DNA from 2 places in the Shewanella sp. QJM3NY_23 genome. Region 1 is predicted to be linked to the other one. Evidence: predicted binding sites of a transcription regulator. Region 1 holds the regulator's gene; the other holds the start of a gene.
The links. Region 1 encodes MetJ, which represses methionine synthesis genes. Its sites were predicted from a motif close to TAGACGTCTAGACGTCTA; they were not measured.

Region 1 (4,416 bases):
GTAATCCGTTAAATCGGCAAGAGAAAGTAATGTGCTGAGTTGGGATTTATCGGTCGATAGACGCTCGCGCAAGCTGCGCGCCTGTTCGTTAGATAACAGTTGCTCGATCAGATTTTGCTGGTAACTGATCAACACTTGCAACTCTTCTTGCCACAACAGACCGGACTCGGTTAGCTCAAGTAATTTATATAAAAAATTAGTACTCTTGCCCGCAGCAGAAACCACGATGAGATCATCGCTATGGCCATGGGTGAGTAATATATGAGCGACACGGCGGTAACAATCTGCATCCGCTAAACTAGAACCGCCAAATTTATGCAAATGACATCGTGTCATTTTTTGCTCCTCAATACCTTTAACAACTTACCGCGATAGCCGCATCTAAACCCGCTTGAATATCTGCCACCAGATCGTCACCATCTTCAATCCCAACAGATAAACGAATAAGGGTATCTTTCACCCCTGCCTCTAAACGAGCCGCTGGCTCCATCGCTCTGTGGGTCATGGTAGCAGGAACCGCCACTAAGCTCTCTACTCCACCCAAGCTTTCGGCTAAAGAGAAGTATTCTAACGCATTTAAAAAGGCAATAAGCTCTGCTTCGCCACCTTTTAACTCAAAACTGAGCATGGCACCAAAACCTTTTTGCTGTTTTAACGCGATCTCATGGCCTGGATGGCCCGCCAAACCAGGATAATAGACCTTATCAACGGCGCGATGACGGGTTAGCAAAGCCAACACCTGCTGTGCGTTGGCTTGATGCTGACGCATTCTCACCGCAATTGTTCTTAAGCCGCGTAGGGTCAAATAGCTATCGAAGGCTGAGCCGGTTAACCCTAAGGTATTAGACCACCAATGTAACAGCTCACCCACTTCAGCATCTTTAGCGACAACCGCGCCGCCGACCACATCGCTATGCCCGTTGATATATTTAGTCGTTGAGTGGATCACTATGTCAGCGCCGAGCAACAGAGGTTGTTGCAAGATAGGCGATAAAAAGGTGTTATCGACTACCACTAGCGCCCCCACTTCATGGCTCTGGCTCGCAATCGCTGCGATATCGACCACGCGCAGTAATGGGTTCGAAGGGGTTTCTAACCAGACCATTTTAGGTTGGCGAGCAATAACGTCTGCCAAAGCAGCGGCATTCGTTTGGTCAACCACTGCCAGTTTAAATGCCCCTTTCTTGGCGAGGTGGGTAAATAGTCGATAGCTGCCGCCATAGCAATCGTGCGGCACCACGAGTAGATCATCGGGCCCCAGTAAATTGGTTACTAAGGTGATGGCCGCCATGCCAGTGCATGTCACTATGCCTGCCGCCCCACGTTCCAGCTCCGCTATGGCGTCAGCCAAAATACAGCGAGTCGGATTACCCGAGCGGCTATAATCAAAATCTCTCGGTTGTTGATGGCCATCAAAGGAGTAATTGGTCGACAAATAGATGGGCGGTACAACGGCACCATATTGGGTATCGGATTCTATCCCCCCACGCACAGCTGCCGTGGCTAATTTACGCTCAGTCATCTTTTACTCCTAAAGTTAAATCGGCGGCAGTCATCTATACTTTATAGATGTCTGGACGTCTAAATGTACCTAAGGCAAGCGGTAGCGTCAACATATTTAGACGTTTAGACGTCCAAACATGTAGAAATCTATTTGCAATTAACAAAAATTAGAGGCAATAATTTGACTGTACCCGGTAAGGGTATAAAATCTGCCCCGAATTTGAGAATTAACAGGTGAGTCAATGACTGAGTGGAATGGCGATTATATCAGCCCCTATGCTGAACATGGTAAGAAGAATGAGCAAGTGAAAAAAATCACTGTCTCTATTCCCCTCAAGGTGCTTAAGATTTTAACCGACGAACGCACTCGTCGTCAGGTGAATAACTTACGCCACGCTACAAACAGCGAATTGCTTTGTGAAGCTTTTTTGCATGCTTATACTGGCCAACCTTTACCCCATGATGATGACTTGTCAAAAGACAAACCCGACAGTATTCCAGCCGAAGTGAAAAAGCTGATGACTGAGATGGGCATCGAATGGGAAGACGTCGAGTAAATCGACTTTACCTATCCTGTTTTGCTAAAGAGGGATCGCACTGCGATCCCTCCTCTTTATCACGTCTAAACACACTGCAACCCCTGGTGGTATAGTGCCTGAACTTATGATTGATCCCATGATCCTTGGCCTAGCGTCGCTGATCATCTTTATTGGCGCCCTAACCCAAAGCCTGATCGGTTTTGGCTTAGCCGTTGTCGCCTCGCCGTTACTCTATCTCGTCGACCCAAGCCTAGTGCCCGCACCTGTCATTATGATGGGCTTTTCTATCGCCTTACTCACCCTGCTAAGAGAGAGGCGCGCACTGGAATTTAACGGCTTACAATATGCTTTACTGGGGCGTATCCCTGGCGGAATATTAGGCGCAACCTTATTATTGCTAGCACCACAACCAGTATTGGGATTAGCCATTGCAATCATTGTGGCTCTAGCCGTGGTTCTGAGCCTATTCAAGCTACGTCTCCCCATAAATCGCAGTAATCTTTTTATGGCGGGCATATTGTCGGGGATCTTTGGTAATATCGCTGCCATTGGTGAACCGCCAATGGCTATTTTACTCTCGGGAAAAGACGCCAAACAGTTTCGCGCAGCCTTGTCAGCCTTCTTCATCTTTAGCTCAATGATCGCCTTAATCATTTTGGCTTTCAGTGGATTACTCACACTGCGTCATCTGTATCTTTCAATGCTATTGCTACCATCGGTCCTGCTAGGCTTTGTAGTTGCTAATCGTATTGTCGGCGGCATCGACAAACAAAAAACCCAACGCCTTACCCTGATATTGTGCAGTACAAGTGCGCTGATCTTAGCGGTAAAATCGATTATAGAACTAACGTAACGACCTCAAATAGGTGTCCGTAAAAGGGAATAAAAATCAGCAAACAAGATAATCACTAAAAATGATATGAGGTTCGGATCACGCCCCCAATGGCATCATCACTGCCAAACAGCCCGGTTAAGTCCAGATTAAAGGTGCGACCAATACTAAAGCCTGTACCAACCGAATACAGGTCGATTGCGGTATTGTTTAAATTGTGGCGATAACCCACACGTAACGCCAACCAATCCGTGGTTTTTAGCTCCCCTGCGAAGCGCCAATATTGTGTACTAACCACTTCATCGAAACCTTGATGAGCATTCAAATCGATATCACTTGTTAGGGTAAGTGCAGCCCAATCATAAGCCACCCCAGCAGTATATAAAGGCTCAACTCGATAAGTAAATTGCCGCCCTAATGACTCTACACTCTGTTGTTTTGGGTCGATTAAATTGCGTCCAGACAAGCCAACGGTTAGCCCATTAAAAGGCTTAATTACCACACCAACATCAAGATTAAATACCGTATCATCATTACGATAGGGGGAATCATTACCACTATCAAAAGTCACGTTATTCGCATTAACTACATAATTGTAAGTGTCGATACGCTGTATTTTGGGCGAGAGCCCAACCGATATTGGCATGTTGACAATTGATAGAGGAAAACTCAATACAACGCCAACATCAGACACTCCCCCCGACACCAACGCCCCGAGAGAGCCTAACTCTGAAACATTTGCAGGATTGTTAACATCAAAATGGTCTAAATTGCTTTGAATCGCATCTGCAACACCTACCGCCTCGATATAAGTCTTATGAAACAGTGTCATTGGCATCTGCACCGTCGGCAAGACAATCGATGTACCTTGTGTCGCAGAGGTTCTCTCTGCTTGCGGCGATGCAATCCCCCGCGCCTCTTTAGTCGCATCTAACACTGACAAGACAGGATGATTGAAGAGATCTCCATGTTGATGACTTACGGCAACGTGTGAACTGTTTAAGGCAGAGTTATGTACACCATCATATTGCTGCTCGGCAAAGGAAAACCTAGTGAGACTCATCAGCGTGATTAACACTATTATGCTAAGGCACTTCATTCCCTTTTCTCCCCCCTCCGAATAATGGTCATTTTAAGCGTGTTGAAAGATTAGTACGCTCGATTGTTAAAGATAGTTCATTTCTTAAGTGCTAGATGATATGGCAAGTAAAAATACTGATATTTAGCCCGTATTTAACCTTTACTCCCCCAGCCTCTGCTGCGTAAATATGCTCGATAATCCACTATGGCTGATAAGATCAAAATACTGCCCATCGCGACGTATTTCCCAAAAATAACGCCCCCTTTCGACGACAATCACAGCGTTAGCGATAACAAGTTCATTAACATTACAGCCATTATTTAGCAGATGTTTAACTACTAAAGTGTGATTCACCTCCACCAGTAATTGATAGCCAACACCTCATCCCCGCAAAAACAACAAACAACAAAAGGCTTTTAATACAAAAACTTAAATCACATCAATTAGATTAATATCAATGA
Region 2 (4,416 bases), 1.6 Mb from region 1:
GGATTAACCCACAATTGGCGAACAGGAATTTTAGTCACCGCCTTGTCGATAAGCGCAACCATCTGCTCGACGCTGGGGATATTCGGGCTATGGATATCATACACGCCTGGGCCTATCTCGTTGGGATAGTCGAAATCTTCGAAGGCATTGAGCAACTCCATATTTGAGCGCGAAGTTTCAATGGTGATCACATCGGCGTCCATGGCAGCAATCGATGCGATGGTGGCATTAAACTCGCTGTAACACATATGGGTGTGGATCTGGGTGTCATCCTTAACGCCGGCGGCGCTGAGTTTAAAGGCGTTTACAGCCCAATCTAAGTAGGTTTGCCACTGTGATTGTTTCAGCGGCAACCCTTCGCGAAATGCCGGCTCATCGATCTGGATAATCTTAATCCCCGCGTTTTGCAGATCAACCACTTCATCACGGATGGCCAAGGCCAGTTGGTTCGCGATCACCTCGCGGCTAATATCTTCGCGGGCAAATGACCAATGTAAGATGGTTACCGGGCCAGTCAGCATCCCTTTGACGGGTTTATCAGTCAGCGATTGGGCATAGGTGGCCCAGTCTAATGTCATCGGCTTAGGCCGTGAGACATCACCATAAATTAAGGGCGGTTTAACACAACGTGAGCCGTAACTTTGCACCCAGCCAAATTGGGTAAAACCGACGCCATCTAACTGTTCACCAAAATATTCCACCATGTCGTTACGTTCGGCTTCACCATGAACCAACACATCGATACCCAGTTTCAACTGCCTTTGTATGGTGTCGCGAGTAACACCTTGCAACTGGGCAATATACGCCGCTTCGGTCAACTCACCTTTACGCCAACGACTGCGCAGTCCTCGTATGGCTGGGGTTTGTGGAAACGAGCCTATGGTCGTGGTCGGCAGCAAAGGCAAGCGCAGACACTGTTGCTGTAATACTTGCCGCTGGGCAAAACGGCTTTGGCGCTCAAAATCGCCAGTGGTTAAGGCAGCGACGCGCTCATTCACTTGCGAATTAGCCGCCTGCTGTCTGGCCTCGCGGCGCGCGCGGCAACGCTGGGCTGTGGCCAGAGCAGCCTCTGAGGCTGGCTCGATTAATAGAGTACGCAACTGGCTAAGCTCATTGAGTTTTTGTTTGGCAAAACTGAGCTGCTGACGCAGCGCTGTATCAAGCTCGGTTTCCACATCAAGATCCACCGGGCTATGCAGTAACGAGCAAGACGGCGCTAACCAGATCTGCTTGCCTAAATCGGCCACCACAGGGGCAATATCTGCGGCAATCTTATCTAACTCGGCCGCCCAGACATTACGACCGTTAATCACCCCTAGGCTCAATATTTGCTCGGGCTGTAAACTGCCCGCAAACAACGATAACTGCTCTGGCGCACTGACTAAATCCAGATGAATACCCGCCACCGCTAAATTCGCAATTAGCCCATGGTGATGTGCCACCGAGCCATAATAACTGGCCAATAACAGCTTAACCTGCGCGCGGCTCAATGAGGCATAGGTTGCGGTGAAGGGCGCTTGCCACTCAGGCGTTAACTCTAATGCTAAGATGGGTTCATCAAGCTGCACCCATGTCACCCCTTGGGCTTTAAAGCGAGCAAGGATCGCCTGATAAACCTCAATCAATTGGGGTAACAAACTCAACTTATCAAATGCTTGCCCCTCGCATTTTGCCAAGTAGAGGTAAGACAGTGGCCCAAGCAACACAGGTTTCACCTGATGACCCAAGGCTTTGGCCTGCTCCACCTCATCAAACAACTGTTCATAGGCAATACTGAACGTTTGATTTTGACTCAGCTCGGGCACGATATAGTGATAATTACTATTAAAATACTTTTTCATTTGCGAGGCGCTGCTGGCTGTACCTGTTGGGGCGCGCCCTCGTGCCACTCTAAATAGGGTATCTAAATCCACCTTGTCGCCATCACGATGGCGAGCTGGAATAGCATTAATGGTGGCGCTTAAGGTAAGCACCTGATCGTAGTAGGCAAAGTCACCTACTGGCAGCAAACTCACTCCCGCATCGGCCTGCCACTGCCAATGAGTTTGCCGTAAAGTGCTGGCCACCTCATGCAGCGCCGCTGGCGTGATCTCTTGGCGCCAATATTGCTCTAACGCAAACTTAAGTTCACGCTGACGCCCAATTCTAGGAAAACCTAATGACGCGATATTGATAGTTTGCATACTGATACCCTTCTAAATGAGATAAGCCAACGAGTGATGACCCCTACACCGACATCACAACTCAAGCTTGATTAACAATAAATACGCCACAAGCAAAACAGGCGTCTGGACGTCTAGAAGTTTATTGTGTTAATCTGTTGGTTCGCAATGGAATTGATTTCAACCCCAACATGAGCAAGATTCATCTGAGGTAAAAATGATAGAGCTTAGGCATTTACGAACATTAGTTGCACTCAAGGAAAGTGGCAGTCTTGCTGGGGCTGCAGAAAAACGCTTTGTCACCCAATCGGCTTTATCCCATCAAATCAAAGAGCTGGAAACTCGGATTAACTCAGCCATCTTTATCCGTAAGAGCAAGCCGCTGTCGTTTACTCAGGAGGGAGCGCGGCTACTGCACCTAGCCGAAGAGATATTGCCTAAGGTGACAGAGACCGAACTTGATCTTAAAAATGGTCTCAATAGTGACAATACCGATCTGTTTGTGGGGATTGAATGTCACAGCTGTTTTCGCTGGTTAATGCCGGTTATCACTGAGTTTAATGCCAGCTTTCCCCACAGTAATTTAGAGCTATCGAGCCGGCACCTATTTGATTCGCTAACGGCACTCAAGCAGGGGGAATTAGATGTGGTACTAACGTCAGATCCTATTCCAGATCATGATATTACCTATCAGCACTTATTTGATTTTGAAGTAAAACTTATTTGTGCCGCCGATCATCCCCTAGCAACGCAGCCCTTTGTCAGCCCAGCTCATTTAGCTCAGCAAACCTTGCTCACCTACCCTGTGCCGCCCGAACGTTTAGACATTTACCGCCACTTTATGGAGCCTGCGGGCGTACCTATCGCTAAACAAATTCGATGCGATCTCACCTCCATGCTACTGCAACGCATCGCCTGTAAAGATGGCGTCTCCGCCCTCCCCACATGGTCGATTAACCAAGCCCACGGCTTGTCACTTAGCGCGCTACCATTAGGCCGCGACGGCTTAAAGCGCCCGCTATTTGGGGCCTATCGCCGCAGTAGTAGCAAAACTCGAGTGGCGCAACACTGGTTGCAGTTAGTGGCTAGCGAAGGGATGGTAAAACAAGAAGATGCAATAATGGCTTAGCTGATACGATGATGCACATTTAGACACTAAAAACCTATTTTTTACTAAAAAAAACAGGTTTTTAGAGTTTATTATTAACAATCGATAATGATTAAAGTGGCTTGAGCAACTGATTACGCATCGCTAATACTCGGCGTAAAATCAGGCCGGGTGAGTCACTGTTACGTGTCTGACGTAAGTTGTGCGCGATCATAAACTCTTGACGTAATTCCTCATCTAAATCGAGTGACTCAAAAGCATCGAGGGTGAGGGTCTGTTTATGATTATCAATAATCGATTTAATGATAGACAGGGGTAGAGACTGTTCCGATTCAGCGTTTAAATACGCAAAGGCGGTTAAGGCGACAATTTCGCCAAACACGCTAAACAGCGCCAAGGTTTGCACTTCATCAGGGTCAATATTCACCCCTTCCATTTGGTGTAAACTGTCGACCGATTCTGCTGCAATGCTTTCGGTGAGTGTCCAGTAACCCGTCACCAACTTTTTATACAGCTGAGGCAACTCATCGAGTCGCTCTTTGAGATAGAAAGTAAATGCGTAACGATAAATGTTAATTTGGCCTAAACGAACCAAGGCATCTTTGAGGGAACGGTTTTTAACGGCGGCAGCACAGGGGGCGGCGGCCGCATTGCTACGGTACAGCATGTGAGCTGCTAATGCAGGATCGGAGGAGACAATATCAATGACATTACGAATATCGCCGTCGGCAATAATGGCTTTTTTTAACGGGATAAGAATACCACGGCGACCAATGACCTGCTCTTCATTGCCGATAATCGCACGTACTTGAGTGAATACTTGATGCTCAAGATCTGTCATGAGAAGTTATTAACCTGATTAATCGTTGTGGCAAATCGCCAATTGTTACCATCGAATTTACCCATAAAACGCCCGCTGCGGTCAAGTCGATTTGCCACAAAACACTACTTTAACGCAAATAAATCGATAAAGCAGAGCATGTCAGCCATAAAATCCTATTATGCAGCGCGTAATAGCGCTACGAAGTTACAAGCCACTAACAAGCGTTACAATTTGGAACACAAAATAACCTCAGTTCGAGGTAATAAAGGCATTTAAAATGGCTTTTTATCCCGCTAATTGCAGGGTATTGACGTGTAAGAGAC

Region 2: the regulator MetJ is predicted to act here: its motif matches at 2,290-2,307, upstream of metE (5-methyltetrahydropteroyltriglutamate--homocysteine S-methyltransferase).

What each region holds. Positions count from the first base shown of each region.
Region 1 is NZ_CM149657.1:508,205-512,620, reverse strand. Features, by position in the region: gene AC0VXX_RS02445 (bifunctional aspartate kinase/homoserine dehydrogenase II) at 1-336, opposite strand, end outside; gene metB (cystathionine gamma-synthase) at 356-1,522, opposite strand; gene metJ (met regulon transcriptional regulator MetJ) at 1,746-2,060, shown strand; gene AC0VXX_RS02430 (sulfite exporter TauE/SafE family protein) at 2,167-2,895, shown strand; gene traF (conjugal transfer protein TraF) at 2,951-3,973, opposite strand.
Region 2 is NZ_CM149657.1:3,014,697-3,019,112, forward strand. Features, by position in the region: gene metE (5-methyltetrahydropteroyltriglutamate--homocysteine S-methyltransferase) at 1-2,174, opposite strand, end outside; gene AC0VXX_RS13395 (LysR substrate-binding domain-containing protein) at 2,380-3,291, shown strand; gene AC0VXX_RS13400 (HDOD domain-containing protein) at 3,383-4,111, opposite strand.